DNA from 3 places in the Pararhizobium capsulatum DSM 1112 genome. Region 3 is predicted to be linked to each of the others. Evidence: predicted binding sites of a transcription regulator. Region 3 holds the regulator's gene; each other region holds the start of a gene.
The links. The regulator LexA, encoded in region 3, represses DNA repair genes until DNA is damaged. The targets are predictions, from matches to a motif close to TGTTCNNNNTGTGTTCNG.

Region 1 (10,119 bases), 1.8 Mb from region 3:
GCGCGACAATCGCCTTCAGTGCCATCAGCGCATCCGCAGGCGCCAGTCGCACCTGCAGTCCGCGTTGGCCGCCATTGATGAACACATGCGGCTCGGCGAGCGCCGCCTCTTCGATCGCGGTCGGCACGAGCTTCTTCTGTCCGAAGGGGCTGATTCCTCCAACATGATAGCCTGTCAGCCGCTCGGCATCGGTCGGCTTCATCATGTTGGCGGACTTGCCCGAAAAAGCCGCGGCCAGTTTCTTCATGCTGACTTCGCGATCCGATGGCACCACGACGCAGACCGGCTTGCCATCCACTTCGGCCATCAGCGTCTTCAACACCCGGCAAGGTTCCTCGCCCAACGCCTCGGCAGCCGCCATGCCGATGCGGTCGGCGGAAGGGTCATAGTCGTAGGTGTGAACCGTGAAGGCCACGCCGGCCTTGGCGAGAAATTGCGTTGCGCGTGTCGTCTTCGACATGGATCAGCCCTTGAACTGCGCCCCGTAGATATCCGGCTTGAAGCCCGCCGTGAGATGGCCGCCCCGGTCGAGCAGCGGTCGCTTGATCATCGATGGCTGCACCAGCATGAGGTCGATCGCCTTTTGCTGATCGAGGTTCTGGCGATCTGCCTCCGGCAAGCCGCGGAATGTGGTGCTTGTCTTGTTGAGCACGGCTTCCCAGCCCAAGGCATCGCACCAGCCCGTCAGCGTCGCCCGGTCGATACCCTCGCCCTTGTAGTCGTGGAAGGCATAGGCGACACCGTGACCGTCAAGCCAGGCGCGCGCCATCTTCATCGTATCGCAGTTCTTGATGCCGTAAATCTTGACCGTCATTGCCCGCCTCAGTCTTCCAGTGTCCCTGCCTTGCGCTTGGCCTTGCTCGGCTCCGCGCAGGCAATCTTCATCAGGTCGTCACGCCGGCGGGCGAAACGAGCCGAGGAACGGGTGGCGACCAGTCCCTCCTGCGGCGCCCTGATCTCGATATCGCCCTCGGCCATGCCGGGACGCGTGACGATGGTGGCGAGCAGATCGCCTTCTTTGACGGTATCCCCGATATCCCGATGGAACAGCACCATCCCGGCCTGCGGCGCGCGGATAATCTCGATATTGTCGAGGGCAAAAGCCGGCCCTTCATAGGGCGTCGCGACAAAGGCATCATCGCGGACCACGCCGCGGCCGGCAAGAAAATTCCAGAGGCCATCAGCGTCTGCCTTGGCCATCTCGGGATAGACATCGCAGCGGCCGCGCAACTCGACAGTGACGGCGAGGCGTCCGGGCAGCCGCGTCTTCTTGGCCGCCTTGCCCTCATGCTTCCAGGCATAACCGACAGCTTCCTCGAAGGCAGTGCTCTCACCATCCGAAAGGAACACCGCTTCCATCTTCAAGGCTGCGGCGAGATCGGAGGCCTCTGGCCAGAAGGCATCGTCGATATAGGCATATTGCAGCGACTGGTCATCGCAATGCAGGTCCAGCATCAGGTCCGCACCAACAGCCATATGCAAGAGTTCGCGCTTCAGCCTGTTAACGGCCGTCAGCGCCTCTCGCCCTTCCAGCAGGCTCTCCCTGTCGTCGAGCGCAACGAGCGGAAATTCACGGTTGAAATTGGTGCGGGACGCCAGATCGAAACGACCCTGCATCTCGCCGAAATGCGACTGGGCCGCGCCGATCGGATTGGCCTGCGGAACGATGGTGATATCGCCGAGAATGGCACCCTCTTCATCCGCCTTGCGCAGCCGTGCGCAGAGAAAATGCAACAGCGCCGTTCCCGGCAGTTCATTGGCATGCAGGGCGGCCTGGATATAAACGGATGGCGCTTTGGCATCGCTGCCCTTGAAACGGATGACGGGAAGCCGCCACTCGATGCCCGGTGTGTCGCCTGCAATCACGATTTCGGATGTCTGCACTGTCTCTTGGTCCCTGATATGTCACCGTCAAATGCGATGTATGGTCGTTCCCTCGGCGGAGTGCAAGCCGCCTGTCCCCGCCTGCCAGGCGACAAAAAGGCGCCGCGCACGAGACGCGGCACCTTTGAACACGCTTGAAAACCAGTGTTATTTCTTATCCAGGAAAGGCACGATGACGGCGACCGTTGCCTCCGGCTGCTCTTCCATCAGCCAATGGCCCGATGCGGGGATCACCGCGCCGGTGACATCCGTTGCCGCAAAGCCTGCGACAGCGGCCATGGTCGTGCCGAAGGACTTCTCGCCACCGACAGCCAGCACCGGCATCGTCAGCTTGCCCTTCTCAAGAAAAGCCTTGTTGTCGACCGCATCCTGATCGAAGGCGGCAAACTGCGCAAAACCTGCATGCATGGCGCCGGGCTGGGCGTAAAGTGCCGCATAGTGATTGCGCGATGCCTCGTCCCATTTGCTCGGGTCAGCCGAAAATTCGTTCCAGAAACGATCGAGATAGATGCGCTCGCGACCAGCGACCAGACGCTCCATATCCGGACCGCCAAAGCGGAAATGCCAGAGCAGCGGGTTCTTCAGGATCTCCTCCCAGGGGCCGACACCGGGAAGCGGCGCATCCATCAGCACCAGCTTGGTCACGCGCTTCGGATATTGCGCAGCAAACGCAAAGGCAACCATGTTGCCGATATCATGGGCAACGACATCGGCCTGATCGACATGGAGCGCATCGAGAACACCGGCGATATCCTGCCCTTCCGTCTTCTTGTCATAGCCGGTTTCGGGCTTGGCCGAGAAGCCCATGCCCCTGAGATCGGGCACGATGACCTGATGATCGTGAGACAGCGCAACCGCCAGCGGCGCCCACATATCGCCGGTTTCGCCGTATCCATGCAACAACACGACGGCCGGCCCCTTGCCTGCGGTGCGGACATGCAAGGTGGTGCCGTTGGTGGCGATCTCCTGCGTCTTGAAGGTTTCCGGGAACTGCGGAACTTCCGCCGCCGCCGGAACAGCGATTGCCAGCATAAGGCCGGCCAAGATGGAACGTAGCATGGCAATTTCTCCTGATAAAACGTGGCGTTGCGCCGGATTGGCATCCTCGTTGACAGGAAGATGGCATAGGAATTTCGTTCGAACTAGCTGTAAAAAAGCGGAATTCATGTTCGGCCTTCCCGAACAATGATCATCAAAGGATGAACCCGGCCTTCCGAACTCGATCACAAGCGAATTCCCTTGCCTGAACCTTGAAAGGCCGAGCCATCTCACCCTGCAAATGCAGCCCTATCCGACAGCGCGGCGCTCCAGATCATCCGACAATGGCCACCGCCCGAGATATTCATAGCGGCCTTCCCCGACGAGGCTGTGGATCAGCACCACCTCGCGCACCATCCAGCGAACCGGCTCGGCCAGCATCGTCTCCGGCATCGCCGTTTCGCCGTAGCTCAGCGTCATATGCGGCATGAAGCGCGGATTGTAGGTGAAGGTCATTCCGGCACCCCACATCTCCTTGGCCAGCTGCACATGCAGATCCATAAGCTCTTCGCTGCGCACTGCGCTGCCGAGAACCAGGAGCTTGCGATCCCCATGCGAAAAGCTTGCCGCCCGATCGAAACTGGCCTCGAAAGGCGCTGCCCGCACCGACGCCATGGCGTCCGAAACCGTGAACACATCTGCTTCCGAAAGCGTCATGTAGGAGCCGATCGGGTTCAGCGTCACATGCAGCAATTCGAGCGGGCGCGGGGTATGGGAAAGCCTGTGCTCGCGGCCCAATCGGTGGCCGATTTCGCAGGCCTGATGCGCCGCCGCCTGTTCCGGTACGACAGCGAGAAACAGGTTGGAGCGCGCCCGCTCGTCGAACCGGCCACCGCCTCGGCGCTTGGGAGCCTCCCCCCAGAAAGAAGCCTGCTCAAGGCGCACGTTCTCATTCCCGGACTGTCCAAGCATCGCTAAATCCTCTCTCAAATGATGCCCGGATTATAGCGAAAGGATCGATTCAATCAAGAACGAAATAGGAACATGTACGAATTTATTCCTTGATATTCGAGACTCTTTCAAAACAACCGAAAACCGGCCGCATGCGTCTCCTGCGCCCCTCACTGCCAGTCAGACATCTCATACAGCGGCCGGATTTCGATCTCGCTCGGACCTGGCATGGGGTTGGGGCAGCGCTTCACCCAGGCGACGGCCTCGTCCATGTCCTTGACGTTCCAGAGCCAGAATCCTGCGACCAGTTCGCGGGCCTCAGTGAAAGGCCCGTCGATGACCGTGCGGCTGGAACCATTGAAGGCAACACGCTTGCCGTCCGAGGACGGCTTGAGGCCATCGGCGGTGACGAGGATGCCGACCGCTTCAAGCTCGTCGTTGAAGCGGCCCATCGCCTCCATCATTTCCATGGTCTCGGGCGTGGGGGAAAAGCCCTTTTCACTGTCTCCGGTCGCCTTTACCAGCACCATCACACGCATCGTCTGTCTCCTTGCTTGAGCCGGCATCATCAATCCGGCACTGAAACGACGAACGGAGTTTGCGGAAATCGACATCGTCCCGCAATTTTTTTCAACGTTGCGATCCGTTTTCACCTTTCCGGTCGTCCTTGGTGTGTTCGAAACAACATGCCATGTCCGACACATCCGTCATCGTGATCAATCTGCTGAAGGTCAAACCCGAAAAGCAGGATGCGCTGCTCGCGCTGTTGAAGCAGAGCACCGACACGGTTATCCGTACACTCAAAGGCTGGAAGACGACCCGGTTGGTCGCCGCAGATGACGGCACCGGCGTCGTCATCTATTCCGAGTGGGAAACCCCTGCCGCCGTCGAGGCGATGCGCAGCGATCCGCGCATGAAAGCCTATTTTCCCAAAATTCTCGAACTTGCGAGCCTCGAGTCGATCATGGGTTCATCGGTGTTGAGCGAGGCCCGATAAAGGCCGGCCCATAGCCTCGGATGCTGAAATGTCCCTTTTTGACGACAGGGGCATTTCAACCAAATGTCTTTGTTCGTCCCGGCGCGTGAGATGCACAAAACAGCCGATTAACCGCTGACCCTGGCGGTCAATATCGTGACGCCAGATCGAGAGGACTGAGGAATGCCAGCGACCGCCGACCCGTTCGAGGACCGCCTGAATGCGCTTCGCCCGCGCCTTCATCGCTACTGCGCCCGCATGACGGGATCGGCGATCCATGGCGAGGATGTCTTGCAGGATACGCTCGTCAAGGCGCTGCACGCGCGCGCCCAGGGCGTCGAGGTCGATAGTCTCGAGAGTTGGCTGTTTCGCATCGCCCACAATACGAGCCTCGATTTCCTGCGTGAGAGGTCCAGAAGCATGGTCGTTTCGCTCACCGAAGACATCGAGGCGACGCCCCTGCCCGAGGCGGATATCGTCGCGGTCAGCTTTCAGACATTTCTGCGGCTCCCTGAACTCCAGCGCTGTGCGGTGATCCTCAAGGATGTCCTCGGGCATTCCGTCGACGAGATCGCCGGTATCGCGGGCTGCTCTCCGGCAGCCGCCAAATCGGCGCTGCAGCGCGGGCGCGTTGCCCTGCGGCAGCTTGCGCAGGCGCCCGAAGATGTCAGGGTGCCGCTGATGTCGGATCAGGACCGGCAGAAGATGACCGCCTATGTCCGCCTGTTCCAGAGCGGCGATTTCGACGCAATCCGTGCCATGCTCGCCGATGACGTGAAGCTCGATCTGGTGAACCGGCTTCGGCTGGGAGGACGCGACAGGATCGGGATCTATTTCACGCGCTATTCGGAGCTGGAGACATGGCGCTTCGCCTTCGGTGCGGTTGAAGGACAGCCGGCCATGCTGGTTTTCGACAGCACCGGGCCGATGGACCGACCGGCGCATTTCGTTCTGATCGAATGGTCGGAAAACCAGATCATCGACATCCGCGATTTCGCGTTCGCACCCTATGTGCTCGAAGCCATAGATTGGGTCCGGCTGGACTAACCGCCGGGCCATCGCTCCGCGGCCGAGGTTCCTTGCGAACCGTCAACCGCTTCGAAACGCCGACGTTGACACCGCCGCGGACATCGGCAATACTTCACTATATGGTGAAGTATCAAGCATCCGCTATCGACCGCACCTTCTCCGCCCTCGCCGATCCGACACGGCGAGAATTGTTGCTGCGGTTGAAGGATGAGCCGGGTCTTTCCGTCAGCGAGCTCGCCCGGCCGCTGTCGCTGAAGCTGCCCGGATTGATGAAGCATCTCGACGTGCTCTTGGATGCCGGCCTGATTACCCGGATCAAGACCGGCCGCACCGTGTCCGTGAGCCTGTCGGTGGGGCCGATGCAGGAAGCGATGGCATGGCTCCAACACTATGAGCGCTTCTGGACGGCGAGCCTCGACCGGCTCGTCGCCTTCGTCGAAGAGGATGATGCACGATGAATATCAGCCTTCCGAGTGTCACCATCGTCCGCAGGATCAAGGCTTCACCCGCCAGGGTCTGGGCGGCAATCACCCGGCCCGAACAGATGCTGCAATGGTGGGGTCCCGATGCCGGGCCGACCCTCAAGGCCGAGGCCGACGTGCGGCCCGGTGGCAGGTTCAGCATCCTGTTCCGGCTCTTGAACGGCGAGGAGTACAATCCCACCGGCGTCTATCAGGACGTGCTGCCAGAGCAGAAGCTGGTCTTCACCTGGGAATGGGCCGGCATGCCCGAACGGGAGTCCTTGGTATCATTTCTGCTCAGGCCGCTCGACGGCGGCACCGAGTTGACCCTGATCCACGAAGGCCTGCCCGACGAAGAGGCGCGGAAAAGCCATGAGCAGGGCTGGAGTGGCCTGCTCGACAAGCTACCGATTTTCCTGGGAGAGAGACAATGAGCGACCTGACCCTCACCACCTTCGACTGGGTTCCCGAAACGCCGCGCGGTTTTGTGCGCGATTTGAGGGTGCGCTGGGCGCTGGAGGAAGCCGGCCTGCCCTATCGCGTCACGGGCGTGCCGTTCGGCGACCGTGACGCCGAGCATTTCGCCCACCAGCCCTTCGGACAGGTGCCGTGGCTGACTGATGGCGACCTGTCGATCTTCGAGAGCGGCGCGATCCTGTTGCATCTGGCGGAGCTCAGCGATGCACTGATGCCAACCGATCCGCGCGGACGCAGCGACACGAAAGAATGGCTGTTTGCGGCGCTCAACTCGGTCGAGATGGCAAGCCTGCCCTGGTCCCTGCTGATCTTCTCCGGCAACAACGACGACACGCCTGGATGGACGCTGTTTGACAACTTCCTTCACAAGCACCGTCTGAAGCACCTGGAGCCGGTTCTGGCTGGGCGCGAATGGCTGGCCGGTCGCTTTTCCGTGGCCGACATCCTGATGGTGGATGTGCTGCGCCTTGTGGACCGGTTTGATGGCCTTGCGGACTATCCCGCCTGCCGCACATATGTCGCTCGCGCCACGGCCCGCCCGGCCTTCGTCAAGGCACATGCGGATCAGATGGCGCATTTCGCCAGGGCGGATCAGATAGCAGCCGTGAACTGAAGCCTGCCGATATTCGATGCTGGTGCCGAGGCCGGCGGGCATGGCCGCCCGCACGGCCTCCCTTGCATTCCACCAATCCGCGTGCTAGATACTGAACCGAATGGTTCAGTATATGCAACCCCGTCTCGACACCTCGTTCGCCGCGCTCTCGGACGCCACCCGACGTGGCGTTCTGGAGCAGCTTGCACGGGCAGACGCGTCGATCACGGAGCTTGCCGACACGTTCCGCATGACGCTCACGGGGATGAAGAAGCATGTCGGCGTCCTGGAGCAGGCAGGGTTCGTTATCACCGAGAAGATCGGCCGCGTGCGAACCTGCAGGCTCGGTCTGCGCCGCCTGGAGGAAGAGGCGGCATGGATCGAGCGGTATCGCCAGCTCTGGGCCGCACGTTTCGACGCGCTGGACGAGGTTATCGAGGAACTGAAACGGAGGGAGGAAGTCGATGGACAAGAAAAATGATGGTCAGCCCCTGACCAACAGCACGACGACCGAACGGACGTCCGAGCGTGAGCTCGTCGTGACGCGGATCTTCAACGCCCCCGCGCGCATCGTGTTTACGGCGTGGACCAAACCCGAGCTGTTCATGCAGTGGTGGGCGCCGAAGTCGATAGGCGTGCCCATGCTGTCCTGCGAGATGGATGTTCGTGTCGGCGGCGGGTACCGTGTTGCGTTCGGCCAGGATGCCTCAAGCGCCATGGAATTCTTCGGCAAGTATCTCGACGTGATCCCGAACGCCCGCCTCGTCTGGACGAACGAGGAAAGTGAAGACGCCGCCGTGACCACGGTGACCTTCGAGGAAAAAGCCGGCAAGACGCTGCTGGTCCTGCACGAACTCTATCCCACGAAGGAAGCGCTAGACGAGGCCATCGAAGGCATGGAAGGTGGAATGCCCGAGCAGTTCGAGCAGCTGGACGAGCTTCTCGTCACCCTGGTTGCCGGCGCGGAAGAGGCATGTGGGCAGGGCGGTGACAAAGTCTACCAGTGAACGCCGGCATATTGCCTGGCGGGGCGGAGTAAAATCCAGCCAGTGGTAGGCTGTCCTCTTTTTGAGGGCGGCCGGGGATGTTTGTCGTGGAGAGTTACGCCGCCGTTCGCCGGTTTGTTTTCGTTGAGGGTCACAGCCGCCGCGAGGCCTCTCGGGTCTTCGGTTTAAGCCGTGAGACGGTTTCGAAGATGTGCCGATTCTCGCTTCCACCGGGCTATACGCGCACGAAGCCTGTAGGCAAGCCAAAGCTTGGAATGTTTGCTTCCAGTCATCGATGAGATTTTGCAGTCGGATCAGGCCGGGCCGGTGAAGCAACGACACAGTGCCAAGCGGATATTCGAACGGTTGCGTGACGAACATGGCTTTGGCGGTGGCTACACGGTGGTGAAGGACTACGTCAGGATTTGCCGATCCAAGGGTCGAGAGACGTTCGTGCCGCTATCGCATCCGCCGGGACATGCACAGGTCGACTTTGGCGAGGCGATCGCCATCATCGGCGGTGTGCGCCAGAAGATACATTTCTTCTGCATGGATATCCCGCAGTCGGATGCGTGTTTCGTGAAGGCCTATCCGCGCGAGACGACGGAGGCATTCCTCGATGGGCATGTCTCGGCCTTTGCATTCTTTGGCGGCGTGCCGCTTTCGATCCTCTACGACAACCTCAAGATCGCGGTGGCCAAAATCTGCGGCGACGGCAAACGCGATCGAACCCGTGCCTTCACCGAACTCGTCAGTCACTACCTGTTCCGGGACCGGTTCGGGCGACCGGCCAAGGGCAACGACAAGGGCAAGGTCGAGGGGCTGGTGAAGTTCTCGCGTGCCAACTTCATGGTGCCGATCCCGCAGGTGGCAAGCTTCGAGGCGTTGAACGCAATGCTCGAAGACCGTTGTCGGGGCCGCCAGAGTGAATGCGCCGGTCGGCACACCGAGACCATTGGTGAACGTCTGGTGGCCGATACCGCGGCACTGCGCCGCCTCCCGGCCGTGCCGCTTGAACCCTGCGAGAAGCGTGCCGGTCGTGTCTCATCAATGTCGTTGGTGCGCTATCGCACCAACGACTATTCAGTGCCGACCGCCTACGGCTTCCAGGATATTGTGGTGAAGGGCTTTGTCGAGGAGGTCGTCATCCTGTGTAGAGGCCAGGAGATCGCACGCCACCCACGGTCCTATGGCGAAGGCGTATTCGTCTCCAATCCGCTGCATTATCTGGCGCTGATCGAGATGAAGCCCAATGCGCGCGACCAGGCAGCCGCCTTGCAGGGGTGGGACCTGCCGGAGGTGTTCCAGCATCTGCGCCATTTGCTGGAAGCGCGAATGGGCAATCGGGGTAAGCGTGAGTTCATCCAGGTGCTGCGGCTGTTGGTTTTCACGCGGAACTGAGCCGGTTTTTCCACCGAGAAGTGAGCCACCTCTAAGTATGGTTTTCTGATCAGGGTTTGGTCAAGAGATTGGCTTTTTCTCCTTTCTTCTGGGCTGCGGCGGCCGAGCTGGCTTTGAAGCGGAAGCTGTCATTTCCAGTTTCCAGGATATGACAACGGTGGGTCAGACGATCGAGCAGAGCGGTCGTCATCTTGGCGTCGCCGAAGACGGTTGCCCACTCGCTGAAGCTGAGATTGGTTGTGATGATGACGCTGGTGCGCTCGTAGAGCTTGCTCAGAAGGTGGAAGAGTAGTGCGCCGCCTGAGGCGCTGAACGGCAGGTATCCCAACTCGTCTAGGATGAGCAGATCGAGGCGCACCAAGGTCTCCGCGATCTGGCCCGCCT
Region 2 (10,119 bases), on a different contig from region 3:
GCCGTCGATCTCCGTGCATCCGGATCGCCAGGGGCCGATCATCCGCATGGACACCGAGGGTGAACGCGAACTGATCATGTCGACGTGGGGCATGCCGACGCCCGAGGAGCATCTCGACGGCAAGCCCGACAAGGGCGTCACCAATGTCCGCAAGACTTGGCTGCCCCACTGGCAGCGGTGGCTGGGTCCCGAGAACAGATGTCTGGTGCCGGCAACCGCGTTCTCCGAATATGAGCAAGACCCTGATCCAGAGACAGGCAAAAAGCCGCTGCGGTGGTTTGCGCTTAGCCAAGATCAGCCGCTCTTCATGTTGGCGGGTGTCCATACCCGCTGGCACGGTACCCGCGGCCCGATCAAGGCGCCGAGGCTTGGCGAGCATGACATCTATGCTTTCCTGACCACCAATCCCAACAGCATCGTCAAGCCGGTCCATCCCAAGGCCATGCCTGTGCTCCTGACGACCAGAGAAGAATGCGAACTTTGGCTGACGGCCGACTGGAAGGACGCCAAGAAGCTTCAGCGCCCCTTCGCCGATGATCAGATGATGGTCTTGCCGCGCTATACCGAGGTCGGCGGTTTGGGTGGATATCCCCGCTAAAGCGGCAGAAGGATTCGTCGATGTCAGGTCCGGCTGCGAGATCTCTTTAGACCGGCGGCTCCCGCTCGAAACCGAGGACGAAGTCGATCACTTTCGACGATGACATCTCGCAGGGTTTCAGAAGCGGACCTGTCTTCGACAGCCTGTAAAGATTGAAGCTCACGGTATCCTTGCCGCCTAGCTCTTTACCATAGAGCCATATCCGCTTGCCATCATTCGATCGCTTGACGGTTACGCTCCACGGGTGGCCTTCAAAGCGGCCCTCGCAATACCCTTCAAGCATCATTTCAAGAGCGGACACGAACGTCGAAGGCGGTCGAGGCCCGGTCTCCACGCCGTCGTTGTTCACGGCGCAAGACATTCGTCGCAAATTCCGCAGCCATCTTCATCCATGTTCGACGCGGAACGAACTTTGCGGCAACAAGCACATGTGGCCGTCTCACCCGAACAAGTTTTCTCGCGTTCAGGCCCAGCACTCTCTGTCAGCCGTTGGCTCATCGCGTTGCTCCAGTTCGGATTTCATCACAGATAGGAAGCCTCTGATGTCGCGCAAGACGATCTGGTTGGGATCACGGAACCAATGATAGCGGGATGTTGGAACAGTTTGTCGCCAACGGGGTTTCCCGTTCTCCACAAACAAGGAGGAAACATCAATGGATCATAGCAATCACGTTCGTCTCGCGACCACCGAGCTCACACCGGCCGTATTGGAGGGCGCAACCGTCTACGGCGCCGATGACCACAAGGTCGGAAACGTAGATCATGTCCATGGCTCGGGAACGAGCACCAAGGCCATTATCGATGTCGGCGGGTTCCTTGGTATCGGGGCAAAGCCGGTTGCCGTTTCTCTCAGCGACCTCGATTTCATGCGGGATGAAGATGGCGACGTCCACGCTGTCACGTCCTGGACCAAGGATCAGCTCAAGGACATGCCTGAGCACCATCACTGAGATTCCAACATCAGGATTAGAAGCCCGGCCGCGCGCCGGGCTTTCCTTCGCGGAGGGGAAGGTCCGAAGGCGTCAACCATGCCGACGCTCACCGCTGATTTCGGGCGTCATCACGCAGCAGTCGTCTGGACTTCCCAAACACGGACCAGTCCGTTTTCGATGTCAACAATTCCAGCCCCAAGGTTCCGAGCCAACTGTTCCCCATGGGATCGAGCGCGGGTGACCAAACAGCGATTGACGCGATATGGGGCGCGATGGCCAGAATGCCGCCGCCAACACCGGATTTTGCCGGCAATCCCACGCGATAGGCGAAATCGCCTGATCCGTCGTACTGCCCGCACAGCATCATAATCGAAAGGATTCGTCGCGCCCGCCGCGCCGCCGCGATCTTTACGCCATCCTCATCGTCCGGATCGTCGAGCAACAGGAACCGCCCGGCTTTTGCCAAGCCTCTGCAGTCCAACGAAATGGCGCATTGATGGATGTAGGCGTCCATCACCTTTTCAACTGGATGTTTCAGATTACCGTGGTGTCGCGCCATGAACATCAGGGAACGGTTCAGGTCTCCCCCGGTTCGATCGCTTTCCATCACATCTTGATCGAGTGGCGGAGCATCGCCGTCGAGCATCCGTTTGACAAGGTCGACGACATGCCGGTTGGGTCCTGACCGGCCACCAATTCCGGTCAGAATATCGCAAACGACTAGCGCGCCTGCGTTAATGAACGGATTGCGTGGAATGCCCTTGGCCCGTTCGAGATCGATGATCGAGTTGAAGGGATCGCCTGACGGATCCCTGCCGACCCGTTTCCAGAGTTTCTCACCCATGGCTTCCAGCGCGACCTCAAGGGCGAACACTTTCGAGATGGACTGAACGGGAAACCCGACGCCGGCATTTCCTGCCGACGCCACATCGCCACAGCGCGTAAACACCGCAATGCCAGAATACTCGAAGTCGCCCTTGCGAGGAGCGGGCTTACCACTCGCTTTCGCCTTCTCGAGGGCTTCATCGTAGATGCCGGGTGCTGCCTTGCGAACCCGAGCCACCACATCCTCAAGCACCGACGTCAGTTCACCGGAGTGATCAACCCCATCCATGTCACTTGCCGCCAGGCCGAGGTTTTCCGTCCGCTGCAGGCCAGTCGTTGGACGGCTCTTCAAGCAGCGGCGCGACGACGGTATCGTTCATCGGATCGGGATCACGATCATAGGCTTCACGAAGCGCTTCCACCGCGGATGTGATCTCATCGAAGACATCATGCGGCTTTGCACCCTTCACCACGAAACTATCGACAAAGTCTTCAAGCCGTTCTCGCATTTCTTGTCGCAGGTGTTCAGACATCAGTTCCTCCAGGCCGTATGGCTCTCTATGCGTTCGATAGTTCGATCCAGACTGGGGCGTGGTCGCTCGTGTGATCCCAGCCCCGAACATGTTTGTCCACTGCCGCGCGTGTCAGAACCGGCGCTAAGCTCGGGCTGAGGAGAAAATGGTCGATGCGAAGGCCTGCATCTCGCGCAAAGGCATTCCGGAGATACTTCCAGAAGGTGTAGATATGTTCGTCGGGGTGTAACGTCCGAACCGCATCCGTCCACCCCTGTTCGAGCAACTCCGAATAGGCCGCCCTGACCTCCGGCCGAAACAGGGCGTCATCACGCCAACGCTCCGGTTTGTAGACGTCAAGTTCGGTCGGCATGACATTGAAGTCACCGACAAGGGCGACGGGAATGTCCAAGTGGAGCAGTTCCGCTGCATAGTCATGCAGACGCTCAAACCAACGCAGTTTGTAGTCGAACTTCGGACCTGGCGCGGGGTTGCCGTTGGGAAGGTAAAGGCAACCAACCACAATTCCATCAATCGCTGCTTCGATGTATCGACTGTGACTGTCGCCGGGCTCTCCCGGTAGTCCACGCCGGGTTAAAATCGGCTCCTGATCGCGAGCAAGGATTGCCACGCCGTTCCAGGACTTCTGGCCATGCCAGATTGCCCCGTACCCCGCCTTCTCAAGCTCGCTCTGCGGAAACTTGTCGTCCGGCGCCTTCAGTTCCTGCAGGCAGACGACATCGGGCTTCGCCTCGGCGAGCCACCGAAGCAACACATCGAGACGGCCATTGATGCCGTTGACATTGTATGTGGCGAGCTTCACCGCTCTCAGTGCTTTCGGTCGCCCTTGTCACCTTGACCCGGCTTGGCGTCGTTCTTGGCATCATGGCGGGCATCTGCCGACAATGATCGGGACACCTCGACGCTCTCCTTGAACTTACCGTCCTGGTCGCGACGGACGTAACGCTTGTCGGTTCCTGTATCGATCATCTCACGCTTGCTCATGGCCTGTCTCCTTCGGTTGCGTCCACCGAAACGCGCTTGCAGGCCAAAAGATGCATGCAGGTCAGGGCATTATTCGAAACAGAGGGCGATTTGAAGATAGGGATAAGAGGTCCGGTAAACCGGCCGCTCATTCAGGAGGCTGGCACACTTTAGAACGCTGCCAATGCCTCACTTCGCTTCCTCGGGAAGCCGCAGTTCCTTGATCATAACTTCAACCTTCTCGTCCATGGCAATCCGAAGATCCCGGATCAAGGTGGACGCGGTGAGGAACGCCTGGCCGACCTCGCTGTCACCCTGATGTTCGAGTTTTGCGACGAAAGTTGCGAGTTGCACAAGTTGATCGGCGTCCGTCCCGCTGCTCGGAATTCCAAGGATGTCGCGCATATCCTTCACGGTGGTCAGGGCACGCTCCAGCAGCCTTTTACGCTTTGAATGGCTCAGCTTCGCCACTTCGTTTCCGGCACGGAAGAGTTCTGCAATAAAGTCAGTCGTGGAAGTCATTGAAGGTGCCGCAGCTCCGGAAACGCACAAACAAGAGCCCTGAACCATGGTTATGCCTATGGAATTCGCCCTGCCCCACCTAAAATTTGCATGCCCGCAACCAGGAGTCTAGTGATCGGACGATCCCAACAGCGTCTTTTGTCGCGTCGATCGTCGCGATGTCTGCTTCCCCAAAATTCGAGGTTCTTGGACTCGACTCCTGTTCATTCGGGTGGTTGATTGCCAGGCGGAGGAACCTGTATGGCGTACGAATGGGATCACGGAAGAGCGCGGCGAGCGCGATTGATAAAGATGGCCTCGATGCTTGCTTTAACTGCCTCGGCATTAGGCTTGCCGGTTGCCATGTTCCTCACAGCGGCTCCACTCTAAACAGGTTCGTAACCGTTGCCACGTTGCAAGTCAGGCTACGCTTTTGACTTGCCAAGGCGCGGCCGGACGGGAGATCAGTTCCGACGTCACATCAAGGACATCGTCTATTCTATAGGGCTTCGGCAGAAACCGTGTGCCGATGGGAACATCGACGTCGTGGAAGTGGTGGCCGCCTGAGAACGACCAAACTTCAAATTGAGTTCGAAAAAAAAGCGGGACGCAAGTTCACTTTTTGTTCGCATTCACATATAAGTCACAGATCGGCCGCCTCCTATGAGGGTGGCCCAAACGGCGCCTCGATATGACAGCTTACCTCGACAAACTGAATGACCGCCAAAGAGAAGCAGTGGAATACGGTGCTGGCACCTCGCAAGGCGCAGCCAGCGGGCCGTTGCTGATCATCGCGGGCGCCGGCTCAGGCAAAACAAATACGCTCGCCCACCGAGTCGCGCATCTGATCGTTAAGGGTGCTGATCCACGACGCATTCTGCTCATGACCTTCTCACGCAGAGCTTCATCCGAAATGGCCCGTCGTGTTCAACGCATCTGCAGGCAGGTGCTCGGCGATAACTCCGCGATCATGACCGATGCCCTCGCCTGGTCCGGAACCTTCCACGGTATCGGCGCGCGTCTGCTGAGAATCTATGCCGAACAGATCGGTCTCAACGTCGACTTTACGATCCATGACCGCGAGGACAGCGCCGATCTGATGAACCTCGTGCGCCACGAATTGGGGTTGTCCAAGACAGACGGTCGTTTCCCGACAAAGGGTACATGCCTTGCGATCTATTCGCGCGTGGTCAATTCGGAGAGCTCGATCGTCGAGGTGCTGAAATCGGCATATCCCTGGGTGGCCGGCTGGGAAGAACAACTGAAGCAGCTTTTCGCGGCCTACGTCGAGGCGAAGCAGATGCAGAACGTGCTCGATTATGACGATCTGCTTCTCTATTGGGCGCAGATGATGTCCGATCCGGAATTGGCAGCGGATGTCGGTCAGCGGTTCGATCACGTGCTTGTCGATGAATACCAGGATACCAACAAACTCCAGGCATCAATCCTGTTTTCAATAAAGCCGGATGGGGGCGGACTGACCGTTGTTGGCGACGATGCTCAATCCATCTATTCATTTCGCGCGGCCACAGTCCGAAACATTCTCGACTTTCCAAAGGTATTCTCGCCGATCCCGGCCGACGTCATCACTCTCGACAGGAACTACCGCTCAACTCAGCCGATCCTTGCGGCCGCAAATGGCGTTATCGATCTCGCGCGCGAACGCTTCACCAAGAACCTCTGGACAGATCGCGCTTCCGAACAACGACCATGGTTGGTCACGGTCAAGGATGAAACCGATCAGGCCAATCACATCGCCGAACAGGTCTTGGCCAATCGGGAAGTTGGCATTCCCCTGAAACAGCAGGCCGTCTTGTTTCGTGCGTCGAGCCATAGCGGAGCGCTGGAAGTCGAGTTGACACGCCGCAACATCCCTTTCGTTAAATTTGGCGGCCTGAAGTTCCTCGACAGCGCGCATGTGAAGGATCTCCTGGCTGTTCTCAGATTTGCCCAGAACCCTCGCGATCGGGTCGCCGGCTTCCGGCTGCTCCAGATGCTGCCTGGCATTGGACCACAGACGGCTGGAAAGATCCTCGACACGATAGCAACAGATCCGGAGCCTCTTCAGTCACTGGCCGAAATTCCACCCCCACCCAAGACCGGCGAGGATTGGCCCTCCTTCGTGACGTTGCTTACCTCTCTCCTGAAAAGCAGCGGCACTTGGCCACGCGAACTGGAGGTGGCCCGCATCTGGTATGAGCCTCATCTGGAAAGGATTCACGAGGATGCCGATACGCGCAAAGCCGATCTGCTCCAGCTTGAGCAGATTGCCGGCGGCTACCCGAGCCGAGAACGTTTCCTGACCGAACTCACCCTTGATCCGCCGGATGCGACCAGTGATCAGGCCGGCGTTCCCTTGCTGGATGAAGACTATCTGATCCTGTCCACCATCCATTCTGCCAAAGGCCAGGAGTGGCGATCAGTGTTCATGCTGAACGTGGTCGACGGTTGCATTCCCTCTGATCTCGGCGTCGGCACAACAGCGGAAATTGAGGAAGAGCGCCGACTGCTCTATGTCGGCATGACGCGGGCACGGGACAGTTTGACGCTCGTGATACCGCAACGGTTCTTCACCTATGGCCAGAACACGCAGGGCGATCGGCATGTCTATGCCTCGAGGACACGATTCATTCCAGCAACGCTCCTGCAGTTTTTTGAAGTAACAAGCTGGCCGAAAGTTTCCGCTCAAACGAGCGAGCGCAGCGCCCGTCAGATCAGGATCGATGTCGGCGCTCGCATGCGTACCATGTGGAAGTAGCGTCCGATGAGCGATGACGCCGCACCAACCGTTCGCAAGATCATACACGTCGACATGGATGCTTTCTACGCGTCGGTGGAACAGCGAGACAATCCGGAGCTCCGTGGCAAGCCGTTGGCTGTTGGCAGTGCTGCCGCCCGCGGCGTAGTCGCGGCTGCTAGCTACGAGGCCCGAAAGTTTGGTGTCCATTCCGCAATGCCCTCAGTGACAGCGGCGCGCAAATGCCCGGATCTGATCTTTGTCCCTCCGCGCTTCGACGTCTATAAGGCGGTGTCGCAGCAAATCCGGGAGATCTTTGCCGAGTACACGCCTTTGATCGAGCCATTATCGCTCGACGAAGCCTATCTCGATGTGACGGAAAACTTGAAAGGAATGGCAGTCGCCACCGAGATCGCGGCCGAGATCAGAGACAGGATCAAAACTGTCACCGGCCTCAATGCCTCTGCCGGAATTTCCTACAACAAGTTCCTCGCCAAGATGGCATCGGATCTCAACAAGCCGAATGGTCAGGCCCTGATCTCCCCGAAGAACGGTCCCGCCTTCGTTGAGGCGCTTGCGGTCAAAAAGTTCCACGGCGTCGGCCCGGCGACAGCCGAGAAGATGCGCCGTCTCGGCATCGAAACCGGAGCGGATCTGAAGAGCCGGACGTTAGAATATTTGGCCGCGCACTTCGGAAAATCCGGAGCTTACCTTTACGGGATCGCCCGCGGCGTCGACAATCGGCAGGTCAACCCCGACAGGGAGCGGAAGTCGATCGGCGCAGAGGATACGTTTACCGAGGACATCTTCGCGCTGAAGGCTGCAAAAGCCGAACTCGCCCCTCTTGCCGCGAAGGTGTGGGGTCACTGTCAACGTCACGGTATTGTCGGCAAGACTGTCACCGTGAAGATCAAATACGCCGACTTCCAGCAAGCAACACGAAGCCGAACGATATCGCATTCGTTTTCTTGCGAAGACGAAATTCTGCAACACGCATCGGCACTGCTGGAGACCGCCTTTCCATTTCGACTGGGCGTCCGCCTGTTGGGGGTGACCCTGTCGTCGTTAGCCTCTCAACGCGAGCGCGATGAACAACAACTTCGCATGGCCGTCTAGTTTGGGCCGGTGAACGAACCCCCTGCGCGGGAGGGCGCCCGCGGTTGAGGTAGAGATCCACACCCGGTCTCACATGCATTGAGCGTCGTTCAAGCAGACCATTACGGGCTTCTTCAACAAGGAGCCTGACGATGTCCCATCAGTTCTTGATGCACCCATCAGCCCGCTGCGCCAGAGGCTGATCGACGACATGAACATGCGACGTTTCTCACGCGAAACGCAGCGCAACTATCTCCGCAACTTCGGTCGCCTGGCAACTTTCCTCGGGACACCGGAAGATCACTCGCCAGCGGGCAAGGTCAAGCTCAACAAGCCCTATTTGATAGGCTTCACAAGCGAGATGACCCGGGGTTTGGATGGTGCATCCAGCCATTCGATCCACTTATCTCTTTCCTCGATTGTATCGAAGAACCGCCAAAGTTTGAATTCCTCCTCGGTGGTCTGCAACATCTCACCGATGGATACGAGCTCCAAGGGCAGCGTCACCTCGTTACCGTCGAAACGAACGAAATAGATGCCCTCGGCAGCGAGGCGAATAACTTGGCCGGTGCCATAGCTTCCATCGGGATCGTCGACGGTGAAGAACATTCCGGTCAAAGTATCGAGTATGGTGTTGTTCATTCGTTGGATGCCATTCGTGAAAACGCACTGCAAGAAAGTTCGCCCAGGCTGGTGCTAAAGGCAAGACTATGCGTCTGATATCGTCTTTCGTTCCCCATGCCAACGTCGGAGACAGCTGCTGCTGATCCTGAAACTGACATTCTCAGCACTCTATCGCGTTTGTCGAGCGACTATGAGGGAACGTATGTCAACCTGATCACGTTCCCACCAATTCGATCGCTCGCCACGAGGCGCAGCGGCGGCCGCGGGCCGGCGAAGAAGGGCTTGCCATAACCTAGCACGACGGGATGGAGGTATAGTCGATATTCATCAACAAGGCCAAGATCGGTCAGGCTTTGCGCCAGCTCGGGCCCGGCAACTTCGATCACCCCATCCTGTTGAGCCTTGAGCCTGCGTATTGTCGTCTCGATATCATCCGGGACAAGAGTGGCGTTCGGACCGACTGACTTCAGCGAGCGCGACACAACCCATTTTGGCTTGCTCCTCCAGGCCGCTGCGTAGTCGCGCTCCCCCTCGTCCCACTCGGAATTGTCTTCATCCCAATACCGCATCACCTCGTACATGCGGCCGCCGTACACGCAGCCGGCAACACTGCTGATGTCTTCGATGAAATGACGAAAAAGCGCCGGATCAGGTGCGAATTTCATGTGGTCGACATACCCATCCAGGGACTGGTTCAAGGCGAACACGAGCTTAGCCATGCTGCAGGATTTCCTCCCTAAGCTCCTCAAAAAGGCTCCATCCAATATTACGCAGAAATGAAAGTGCTGACAATCTTGCCGCAGCTTCGTTGATGACACCAATAATAGAATTCATTTCGTTCGATCCGGGGGGCAACCAGATCAGTCGTGACCTCGAGCCGCAGAGGATGTGTGCAGATTGTCCGCACGGCCATCACGTAGCCGGTTCAGGCGCGTTCGGAGGATTGCTGCTCTATGTGGCGCACGCAGATGTTCACCTTATCCACCGTTTGACGCGATTGACCTCGCGGGTAACGAAGATCGTCTGGGCTGGCCTGGCCTCGAAAGTCACATACTGGCTCGTGGCAGAACCGGCGACCCTCTTTGCCGGCGCAACAGCGGGGAGTACCGCATCATCACAACGCTGACGCCGGACGACATGGTGCGTATTCGACGATTATTCTGATCTGGAGACGCGTGGAGTCCTGTTTGAGAACGTCCATGTGTTCCCGAGGCCTCATAGCCGCAGGGGGGCCGTAATCACCCAGCCCACGCGGCGTAGAAAAGACGCATCGAGGGCCTGCAAGCAGGGGGGCTTTTGCATAGCTGAGAT
Region 3 (10,119 bases):
GCGAGATATCACGCTCATGCCAGAGGGCGACATTTTCCATGGCTGGCGTCACGGCCATGCGCACGAGGCGGGCAAGGCCGGTCAGGTTTTCCGTCAGGACAGGATTGCGCTTGTGCGGCATGGCTGACGAGCCCTTCTGGCCGGGCGAGAAGAATTCCTCGGCTTCCAGAACTTCCGTGCGCTGCATATGACGGATTTCGATCGCCACGTTTTCGATCGAAGACGCGATGACGCCGAGCGTGGCAAAGAACATGGCATGACGATCGCGCGGGATGACCTGCGTCGAGATCGGCTCGGGCACGAGACCGAGCTTCTCACAAACGTATTCTTCGACGCTCGGATCGATATTGGCGAAGGTGCCGACGGCACCCGAAATTGCACCGGTTGCCACTTCCGCCCGGGCAGCGACCAGCCGGTCGCGGTTGCGGCTCATCTCCGCGTAGAAGCGGGCAAGTGTCAGCCCCATAGTCGTCGGCTCGGCATGGATACCATGGCTGCGGCCGATGCGCACCGTGTCCTTGTGTTCGAAGGCGCGTGCCTTCAACGCCGCGAGAACGCGGTCCATATCCGCAAGCAGGATGTCGGCGGCCCGAACCAGCTGGATGTTGAAGGTCGTGTCCAGCACGTCTGAGGAGGTCATCCCTTGATGGATGAAGCGGCTGTCCGGACCGACGAATTCGGCGAGGTGGGTCAGGAACGCGATGACGTCATGCTTGGTGACAGCTTCGATCTCGTCGATCCGCGCGACGTCGAATTCGGCAGCATTACCCTTTTCCCAGATGATCTTTGCCGCTTCCTTCGGAATGACGCCAAGCTCTGCCAGTGCGTCGCAGGCATAGGCTTCGATCTCGAACCAGATGCGGAACTTCGTTTCAGGCGACCAGATGGCGACCATTTCCGGCCGGGAGTAGCGGGGGATCATGGGCTTTGCTTTCGTATTGAGGTGAAGTTGGCTGTGCCTCTAGCAAAGATAGGGGGCAATCTCAACGCTCGAGTCGATCGCTAGCGGTTCCAGGGCGGTGAAAGTCGAGGTTTTGCCAGCCACAGGCTTGTTGCTGCAAGCACGACCGCTCCGAACGGAACGAACAGTCGCACGCCCATGACGACAAACTGGTAAGTGGCGCCAGCGCCAGTGATGATAAACTGATAAATCCAGATGCGGCTGCCAAACGGGGCGTGCCACTGTTCGTAGAACTGCCGGTATTGCATGGCGAAGAGAAATGCCGTTGCAGTGATGGTAAATACCGTCAGGCAGACAAAATAGGCGGCGAAGCGTGCCTCGCTGCGGCGATCATATGCGCAAAACCGAGCCAGAGAGAGCGCAAAAGGCCAGGCAAGAATGCCGCCGCAAAGATAAAGCGCCAGCACCGCATCAAGCCGCGCGGTTTCCGCTCTGTTTTGAAGATAGAGCGCCCCAAAGGCTGCCGCAGCCATCATGACGCCCCAGAGAATTGCGCCGCAGAAGAGTTCGCGAAGGCTTGGGCTTGTTTCCCTCAGACGCAGTATCGCGCGGCGGAGAGTGCCTTGCTTTTCCGGAGGCGAGTCACCCATCTGGAGCATCAGCGTGTCTCCGTGTCCGCGACACCATCTTCCTCGAAGGCAAAGGCACCGCCATCCTCAGAAAAGCCGATGACCCCGAGCGAGGCAATATCACCCGCAAAAGCAGGGGCAGAAGCCAGCATAAACCAGCCCGCGATCCAATCGATCGTGCGGGCCGGCGCGGTCATCAGCGGCCAGCCTCGGCGAGCGTGCGCAGGGTACCGATCATATCGCTGTAGGCCTCGATCTTGCCGCCCTTGAAGATGGCGGAACCGGCGACGAAGACGTTGGCACCGGCAGCCGAGATATCAGCGATCGTATCGGCTGCAACCCCGCCATCCACTTCAAGCTCGATTGGCCGATCCCCGATCATCGACCGGATCGTGCGGATCTTGTCGAGGGCGGAGGTTACAAATTTCTGCCCGCCAAAACCAGGATTGACCGACATCACAAGAACGAGGTCCACGGTATCGAGGACGTATTCGATGACACTGGGAGGCGTTGCGGGATTGAGCGATACGCCGGCTTTCTTGCCGAGATTACGGATGGTCTGCAGCGACCGATGCAGATGCGGACCGGCTTCGGCATGAACCGTGATGATATCGCAACCCGCCTTTGCAAAGGCCTCGAGATAAGGATCCGCCGGAGCGATCATCAGGTGGCAATCGAACGTTGCCCTGGTGAACGGTCGCAGAGACCTGATGACATCCGGCCCGAAGGAGATGTTGGGCACAAAGTGGCCGTCCATTACGTCGAGATGTATCCAGTCGGCGCCCGCCTCGGTCACATCGCGAACTTCCTGGCCGAGTTTTGCGAAATCTGCGGCGAGAATCGACGGGGCGATGCGTATTGGCAATGTCATGATGTTTGGCTCCAGGCGTTTTCCGGGCAATAGCACCGCTGTGGTGCGCAAACAATATTGCGAGCAAGATTCCGTGCTCGCGACAGCCTTTTCAGGCGTGTGGAGGCGATTGAGACCAAACCGGCAGAGTATCCCCATCCATGGGCGTAGCATCGTGCACGCCCCTTGCGATAGCGCGTGCCATCGTGGAGGCGGCAAGGGCACAGAGCGTGACGAAACCACGCTCATCGGGTTTCACGCCGCTCTTCCCGGTGGCGAGGGCAAAGACAATATCACCATCAAATGGCGTATGCGCTGGCCAGAGCGCACGGGCGAATCCGTCATGGGCGGCAATCGCCAGTCGCTTGGCTTCTGCCTTCGTCAGCAGGGCGTCGGTGGCGATTACGGCGATGGTGGTGTTGCGCATTTCCGCGGGCTTGCCGCCCATCTTGGTGCGGATAGTGCGCGCTCCTTGCGGGAAAGGGTGTGGCATGCCGAGACCGCCGAACTCATTGCCTTCCTCGAAGGGAGCTGCCCAAAAATGCCGGGAACTCGCAATCGTCGCGGAACCCAGCGCGTTGACGGCAACGAGTACACCGATCGTCATGCCGCCTTCGATCGCCGATGCCGTGCCGAGCCCGCCTTTCAAGCCTGCCGTGAGCGCCCCGGTGCCGGCACCGGCGCTGCCGGTCCGAAACGCCAGACCGGCATTGCGCACGGCATCATAGCCAAGCTCGCGATAGGGCGGATATCGACCCCACGACTTGTCGCCACCATTGAGCAGATCGAAAAGAATGGCGGCCGGAACAATGGGCACGCGCGCGGGGCCAACGGCAAAGCCGCGACCGTCTTCGGCAAGGGCGCTCTGCGCGCCGGACGCGGCGTCGAGCCCGAAGGCGGATCCGCCGGAAAGAACGATGGCGTCCACTGCCTGGACCGTATTGTGTGGCTCAAGCAAATCCGTTTCGCGGGTACCGGGGGCGCCGCCGAGCACCTGGCAGGCCGCAATCGCCGGCTCATCACAGACGACGACAGAAACGCCGGATTTCAGGCTGACGTCCTCGGCATTGCCAACCTTGATCCCGGCGACATCGGTGATGGAGTTGCGCGGGCCTGGCCGCATCGTCAGTTCACCTGTTGGGCTGGCTCGACGAAACGGTCGTCGCGCCATTCCAGCAGCCGATAGGGTGTCGGCTTCAATTCGTGGTCAGCGCCAAAGCTAACAGTGCCAATAGCTGTTTCGAATGATCCGCGCGCCACGGCGGCGCGCAGCGGGATGTCTTCGGCGGCAGCCTTGTCCTTCGCCGCTTCAAGCAGGGTAACGGCTGAGAAGCCTGGCAGGACATAACCTTCCGGCACGATGCCGGCCTGATTGAATGCAGCCGTTGCATCTGCGGCTGCCGGCTGGCGTGCATAGTCGGGCAGGGCAATCGCCAGCACACCATCTTCCAGTGGCACCGGATCGTCCGCGGCATTCAGCGCTTCTCCACCCATGAAGATGAGACCTCCATTTTCCGCCTTCGCATCCCGTGCAATCACCGCAATATCGGACCGGTCGCCGCCCACGAAAACATGGGTAGCGCCGCTTTTGACCAGCCTGCGCACGAGGGCGACCTGCTGTTCCTGGGCAGGGCGGTAGGTATCGGCAAAGAGCGGCGTCAGGCCGATCTCGGCGAGGGCGCCCTTGATGCTCTCAACAAGTTCACGCCCATGGATCGTGCCATCATCAATCAGCGCCAGTGGTTCGTTCTTCCAGCGCGCAAGAATTGCTTCCGTGATCTTTGTCGATTCCGCGCCGGCATTCGGAACAAGACGGAAGAAGGGCCAATTGTTCTTGATCGCGTCGCCCATCAGGATATCGGAGCGGACACTGAGCGTGATGGCTGGAATATTGGCAGGGGCGAGAACGGGCATGGCGGCCTCGAGGCTTTCCGTGCAGAGAAAACCGATCGCAGCTTCGGCGCCGCTATCGACAATTGCCTTGGCAAGGTCCGCGCTGCCCGAAGCCTCGCACGTCTCGGCAATGGGTATGATTTCGGTGCCACGATCCTTGGCTTTGAAGCTTGCACCATCGGTGATCTGCTTGCTGAGCAGCGCGAAGGGACCTTCGGCCGGAGCGACAACCGCGATCTTGAGACCGGCCGCTGCAGCCGGCGATGCAATTATAATCGCAGCCATGGCAAGACTTGCTGTCAGTCGACGCATTCGCAGTTCCATCCCAAATTTTCGGCGTGTTCCGTTGATAGCTGCTGTTTTAAAGATGTGGCCTTTGGGGTCAAAGGAAAAGATCACGGCGCTGTGTCCAGATCTGCACTTGCCGCTTACATATTTTCCGCCAACGACTATGTGTAAGGCCATACATTGTTCGGAGAGTTTCGTGTTGCAGACGCTTGCCCTCGACCCCGTTTCCTATCGTGACGCCATGAGCCAACTTGCCGGCCATGTCCATATCGTGACGACAGCGGAGGGCGAGGCCCGTCGCGGCGTAACGATTACTGCCGCCTGCTCGGTGTCAGATGATCCTGCGACCCTGCTTGTGTGCCTCAACCAGGCCAACGTGCGAAATGACATCTTTCTGACTAGCGGTTGTTTTGCCCTCAACGTCCTGGGCGCCGATCAGATAGGGTTGGCCAACGTATTTTCAGGTCGCGAACCCATCGAACCTGAATACCGGTTCGACCACGGCGATTGGGGCACGCTTTTGACGGGTGCGCCCTCGCTAAACGGTGCAATGGCTGTCTTCGATTGCGAGGTGATCGACGTCAAGCGCATCGCAACGCATATGGTGCTGTTTGGCAAAGTAGTCGCGATGCAGACTGCTGAGGCCAGGGAAGCACTTGTCTATCTCAACAGAGGCTACCGCTCGGTTTAAGCGACAGCGATATTTGAGCACCCGTTAAAACACGGGCATACCATAGGTCTAAGCCGCGCCGTCTAGTTTGACGCCCTCACGGGCCGTTAATCACCGGAGCCGGTCTGCGGCGTTGGATCCTTGTCGACAGGTGCCGGTTGCTGCGCTTCGTTGCTCGGCGAGGTAGTCGTGGCCTAGCTGTTGGAGACGCCAGTTTCCGCGGGTGTCATCGGAGTGGTCTGCTGGGTCCGGGTTGAAGCGTCATTATCGGTGCTCTCACCGAACAGTTCCGCACCCGCCCACGCGACAATAGCCAAAAGCAACCCGCAGATCAGTACGATAAAAACAGGTTTTCCCAGTCCGCCCTGCCGCGCCTCGTTTGTGGTCGCCTTGACTGTTCTATCTTCGTCTACGCTCGAAACCCTGTCGCCCCGTTCATCCAAATGGGTCGCCATCGCTCAAACTCCTTCTCACGGTCGAACTGAGAGGGCAACGGGACAGACTGGCAAAGGTTCCTCCCAGGCGATGAACAACAGAAGTTGCGGAGGGGCCTGGCGTGCAGGAAAAGAGTTCGAACGAGTGCGGACTTGGTTTTGGAGTGCACGTTAAAAGCGGAGGGTGCATCCTCGAGTTTCAAAATTTACAGGCTATGCAAAGCCTCAAGCGCGACTGGGAGCGCAGACGGCAGAGGTTTTTCGCAACGAAAATATGTTGATGTTGAGCCACCCAGTACTTAACCGCAAAAATGCAGCCGTAAGCACTTGTTTTCGTGGCGGGAAAAATTTGGAGGCCTCGCCCGGAATTGAACCGGGGTACAAGGATTTGCAGTCCTCTGCGTCACCACTCCGCCACGAGGCCTCTCAGGTCCGATCACTCGGGCCGTTGCGAGCGTTTAGAATCATCCTAGACAAATCGCAAGGGGAATATCCGCGAATGCTGTGATTTTTCCCGTCTTTGATTGAGGCGCGAACGCCGGAGCGCCTCAATGATACTTGCGAATGAGGCCGACGAGCTTGCCCTGGATTTTCACCCGGTCCGGGCCGAAGATCCTCGTTTCATAAGCCGGATTTGCGGCCTCCAGGGCGATAGAAGCACCCTTGCGACGAAAGCGCTTCAGCGTCGCCTCTTCATCATCGACGAGGGCCACAACGATCTCACCGGGGCTGGCGGTGTTAGCGTTGCGGATGATGACGGTATCGCCGTCGAGGATACCTGCTTCGATCATCGAATCGCCGCGCACTTCCAGAGCGTAATGCTCGCCGGCACCGATCATTTCGAATGGTACGGAGATATCATGCGTGTTGTTCTGGATAGCGGAGATCGGGACACCCGCCGCGATTCGTCCCATCACAGGCACATTGACGGAGTTGGTTTCCGGCGGGCGAGCTTTGGCGGGGGGCGGCGCTACATCCCGGCTCCCCTGGATGACGCTGGGAGAAAAGCCGCGCTTGGGCTGAAGACTTGGCGAATAGGCCTCCGGCAGCTTGATCACTTCGAGCGCACGCGCCCTGTTCGGAAGCCGGCGAATGAACCCACGTTCTTCCAAGGCTGTGATCAAACGGTGGATGCCCGATTTGGACGCAAGATCCAGGGCATCCTTCATTTCGTCGAAGGACGGCGGCACGCCGGATTCCTTCATGCGCTCATGAATGAAAAGCAGCAGTTCCTGTTGCTTGCGGGTCAGCATGACATTTCACTCCGGAATTGCGAAACAAATCAAGAACAGACACTATATGTTCCATTTGTGTTCCGCAAGTGCTTAAAACCACGTGAATTCCGGAAAGGCACATGAAAAAAATGCGGCGTTGTCGCTGCTGTCCGTTTGGCCGCTCAATGATAATAGTAGCAGGCGCAATCGGCCTTGCAGTCGTCGCTGTCGCTCCAGACGCGAACAGCAAGCTTTCGAGCAGCACCTGCTTCGTCAAGGCGCACGCCAAGAAGCGTTGTCGCTGCCAGCTTCGGGCTAATCGCGTTCACTTCCACGGCAGAGCCGACCTGATGAACGCCCTGCTTTGGCGTCCATGTGAAGAACTGAAGGCTGTAATGCATAGCGATCCTCCGTAACAACTGCATTGCCGCGGGTTCATGATTGGATTCTACCACGATTTTCGACACGCGTCACCGTTTTGCAACTCTACCCGAACGAGTTGATTGTTCAATTCTGGAAGCAGTGTTCACTGGTTTCGATCTTTAAACGGTGAACGATAGGGGCGATATTCCCATCAAGAACGTCACAAAGCCCTTCGGGAGAACGACGATGAGAGAGCCCCTTTTTCGCTTCGGAGATTTTGCAATCTGGTCAGCCATCCTGGGCACCGTGGTTGGCTACCAGCTGTGGACCCACGCCGCGTCTGCGCCGCTCACCACTGCGCTCGTCATTGTCGGCGGTTAACGCCCTTCAAGACCAAATACATTCGGTCGGCGACGTCCGTCACCCGGTGATCGGTAGCCGGATACGAAACAAGCCGCCTGCACGAAAAGTGAAGGCGGCTTGCAAATAAAAAGCGTCAAGCGTTGACGGATCAGGCCTTGCCCGCGATCAGCATGAAGGCCGGAATGTCGTCACCAAAGCCAACGGGCGTCGGGCCATCGTCATGGTCGCGGCGGTAGCGGTTGCGACGGTCGCGGTTGTCATCATTGGCAGGATACGGCGCAGAAGCATTCCGATTGCCATTGCGCTGGCTATTCTGCGGCTTGGTTTCTGCCTTACGTTCTGTTCTCACGGGTTCCGCCTTTGTTGTCGTCACTGCTTCGCTTGCGATCGCAATATCGTCTGATTTGGTGTCCGATTTGTGACTGGACGCGCCTCTATCGGTGTCGTTCCGCCGGCCACGCTTGCCATCACGATCCCGACCACGATCCGATTTGCTGCGGTCGGACTTGCCGTTGTCGAAACTTTCCATCGGCGCCGGAAGGGCCGAAAGGTCGCCATTCAGCCATTCGATCTTCAGATCGATCAGCTTTTCGATGGCGTCGGTGAACTTGGTGTCCCGCTTGGTCACCAGCGTGAAGGCGGCGCCTGAGCGACCGGCACGACCGGTGCGACCGATTCGGTGCACATAGTCTTCCGCATGGATCGGCACATCGAAATTGAAGACGTGGCTGACATCGGGGATATCGAGGCCGCGAGCAGCAACGTCCGATGCGACCAGCAGCTTGATGCCGCCATCCTTGAAGTTTGCCAGCATCGTGGTGCGCGAGCGCTGATCCATGTCGCCATGCAACGCGCCGACCGAAAAGCCGTGACGTTCGAGAGAGCGGAAGAGATCGGCGACATCAACCTTGCGATTGCAGAAGATGATCGCGTTCTTCAGCTCCTGCTGTGCACCGATGAGGTCGCGCAGAACGGCGCGCTTCTCGTAGTCCTTCGCATGGGCCGCAACGAAACGCTGCGTCACGGTCTTGGCGGTGGAGGAGGGCGGCGCCACTTCGACCCGTTCCGGGTTCTGCAGGAACCGGTCGGCCAGCTTCTGGATTTCCGGAGGCATGGTGGCAGAGAAGAACAGCGTCTGGCGGGTGAACGGAATAAGCTTGGCGATGCGCTCGATATCGGGAATGAATCCCATATCCAGCATGCGGTCGGCTTCGTCGATGACCAGGATTTCAACGCCGGTCATCAGGAGTTTGCCGCGCTCGCAGTGATCAAGCAGGCGGCCGGGGGTGCAGATCAGCACGTCGGCGCCGCGCTCCAGTTTGCGATCCTGCTCGTCGAAGGACACGCCACCGATGAGCAGCGCAATATTGAGCTTGTGGTTCTTGCCGTATTTTTCGAAGTTTTCGGCAACCTGCGCAGCGAGTTCGCGCGTCGGCTCGAGAATCAGCGTGCGTGGCATGCGAGCCCGTGCGCGTCCCTTTTCCAGGAGCGTCAGCATCGGTAGCACGAAGGAAGCGGTCTTGCCTGTGCCGGTTTGAGCGATGCCGAGAATGTCGCGACGCTGGAGGGCTGGCGGAATGGCCCCTGCCTGGATTGGCGTCGGAATGGTGTAGCCCGCATCAGTTACTGCGGAGAGTACTTTTTGGCTCAGGCCAAGATCAGAAAACGTGGTCAATTGGAAATCTGTTTCCGTTCCGGTTCGGGAGAACACTGGTGACATCGCGCTCACCCACGGGGCGCGTTGTGGGGGCTCTTAGGCTCAAAGCGGCACAAAGTCAAGAAAACCGGGCGTTTGATCGATTGATCAGTCAATAAAAAGAAGTAAATTCCGGATGCCTTTTAGAGAAGACGGTAATAATCGGTTTTTTATGCCTGTTTCAAAGGCATATGCTTTAAGGCCGGCCTCAGTTTACGAGCTTTTCGATCTTCATGCCGGCGGTCAGAAAACGCATGGGATCGACGGCCTCGCCATTGAGACGAACCTCGTAATGCAAATGAGGGCCGGTGGAGCGCCCGGTGTTGCCGGTTTTGGCAATGACTTGTCCGGCTTCGACATGATCGCCAACGTTGACCAGCGAACTTGACAAGTGGGCAAAGCGTGTCGTCACGCCATTGCCGTGGTCAATCTCGACCATGTTTCCATAGCCGCCACTATGTCCTGCCGTGATCACGGTACCGGGCGCTGTCGCCACAATCCGTGTGCCGAGGGATGCCCGGAAATCAATGCCGGCATGGAGCGCCAGCCTGCCCAGAAAAGGATCGACGCGGTTGCCGAAGCGGCTGGTGATATCGCTTGCCGGAGAGGGGTTAGAGAAGGGTAATTTCTTGACCTGGCTTCGCATCTGCTCAAGCCGCCCCAGGGCGCCGTCCAGGGCAACAAGCGATGCGTTGAAATCCTCTGAGGACTCTGGTTCGACGAACGGACCGCCAATGGCAGAGCCCTCTTCTGCCGGAGCCGTGTCCGCTGCCTCCTCCAGCGGCTTGTCATCGATGTGCACGCCGGTGCGCCCAACG

Region 1: a site for LexA is predicted at 3,890-3,907, ahead of QO002_RS04090 (2'-5' RNA ligase family protein). Genes of this name have one in related genera too.
Region 2: a site for LexA is predicted at 4,965-4,982, ahead of QO002_RS25375 (ATP-dependent helicase). Genes of this name have one in related genera too.

What each region holds. Positions count from the first base shown of each region.
Region 1 covers NZ_JAUSVF010000001.1:861,432-871,550, reverse strand. The annotation lists gene ybaK (Cys-tRNA(Pro) deacylase) at 1-460, opposite strand, end outside; gene QO002_RS04105 (arsenate reductase) at 464-814, opposite strand; gene QO002_RS04100 (succinylglutamate desuccinylase/aspartoacylase family protein) at 823-1,884, opposite strand; gene QO002_RS04095 (alpha/beta fold hydrolase) at 2,032-2,943, opposite strand; gene QO002_RS04090 (2'-5' RNA ligase family protein) at 3,172-3,834, opposite strand; gene QO002_RS04085 (YciI family protein) at 3,984-4,352, opposite strand; gene QO002_RS04080 (putative quinol monooxygenase) at 4,505-4,810, shown strand; gene QO002_RS04075 (sigma-70 family RNA polymerase sigma factor) at 4,973-5,836, shown strand; gene QO002_RS04070 (ArsR/SmtB family transcription factor) at 5,869-6,276, shown strand; gene QO002_RS04065 (SRPBCC family protein) at 6,273-6,713, shown strand; gene QO002_RS04060 (glutathione S-transferase family protein) at 6,710-7,369, shown strand; gene QO002_RS04055 (ArsR/SmtB family transcription factor) at 7,470-7,829, shown strand; gene QO002_RS04050 (SRPBCC family protein) at 7,813-8,355, shown strand; partial or broken gene istA (IS21 family transposase) at 8,433-9,717, shown strand; gene istB (IS21-like element helper ATPase IstB) at 9,785-10,119, opposite strand, start outside.
Region 2 covers NZ_JAUSVF010000003.1:54,925-65,043, reverse strand. The annotation lists gene QO002_RS25415 (SOS response-associated peptidase) at 1-598, shown strand, start outside; gene QO002_RS25410 (hypothetical protein) at 645-959, opposite strand; gene QO002_RS25405 (PRC-barrel domain-containing protein) at 1,252-1,548, shown strand; gene glsA (glutaminase A) at 1,637-2,644, opposite strand; gene QO002_RS25395 (hypothetical protein) at 2,646-2,888, opposite strand; gene xth (exodeoxyribonuclease III) at 2,914-3,690, opposite strand; gene QO002_RS25385 (hypothetical protein) at 3,696-3,872, opposite strand; gene QO002_RS25380 (hypothetical protein) at 4,041-4,421, opposite strand; gene QO002_RS25375 (ATP-dependent helicase) at 5,044-7,110, shown strand; gene dinB (DNA polymerase IV) at 7,117-8,205, shown strand; gene QO002_RS25365 (hypothetical protein) at 8,521-8,826, opposite strand; gene QO002_RS25360 (dihydrofolate reductase family protein) at 8,997-9,527, opposite strand.
Region 3 covers NZ_JAUSVF010000001.1:2,636,188-2,646,306, reverse strand. The annotation lists gene purB (adenylosuccinate lyase) at 1-922, opposite strand, end outside; gene QO002_RS12925 (hypothetical protein) at 1,003-1,551, opposite strand; gene QO002_RS12920 (hypothetical protein) at 1,560-1,727, opposite strand; gene rpe (ribulose-phosphate 3-epimerase) at 1,727-2,401, opposite strand; gene QO002_RS12910 (P1 family peptidase) at 2,493-3,503, opposite strand; gene QO002_RS12905 (ABC transporter substrate-binding protein) at 3,506-4,585, opposite strand; gene QO002_RS12900 (flavin reductase) at 4,725-5,252, shown strand; gene QO002_RS12895 (hypothetical protein) at 5,426-5,686, opposite strand; tRNA gene QO002_RS12890 (tRNA-Cys) at 6,016-6,089, opposite strand; gene lexA (transcriptional repressor LexA) at 6,214-6,918, opposite strand; gene QO002_RS12880 (hypothetical protein) at 7,062-7,280, opposite strand; gene QO002_RS12875 (hypothetical protein) at 7,489-7,623, shown strand; gene QO002_RS12870 (DEAD/DEAH box helicase) at 7,754-9,280, opposite strand; gene QO002_RS12865 (M23 family metallopeptidase) at 9,510-10,119, opposite strand, start outside.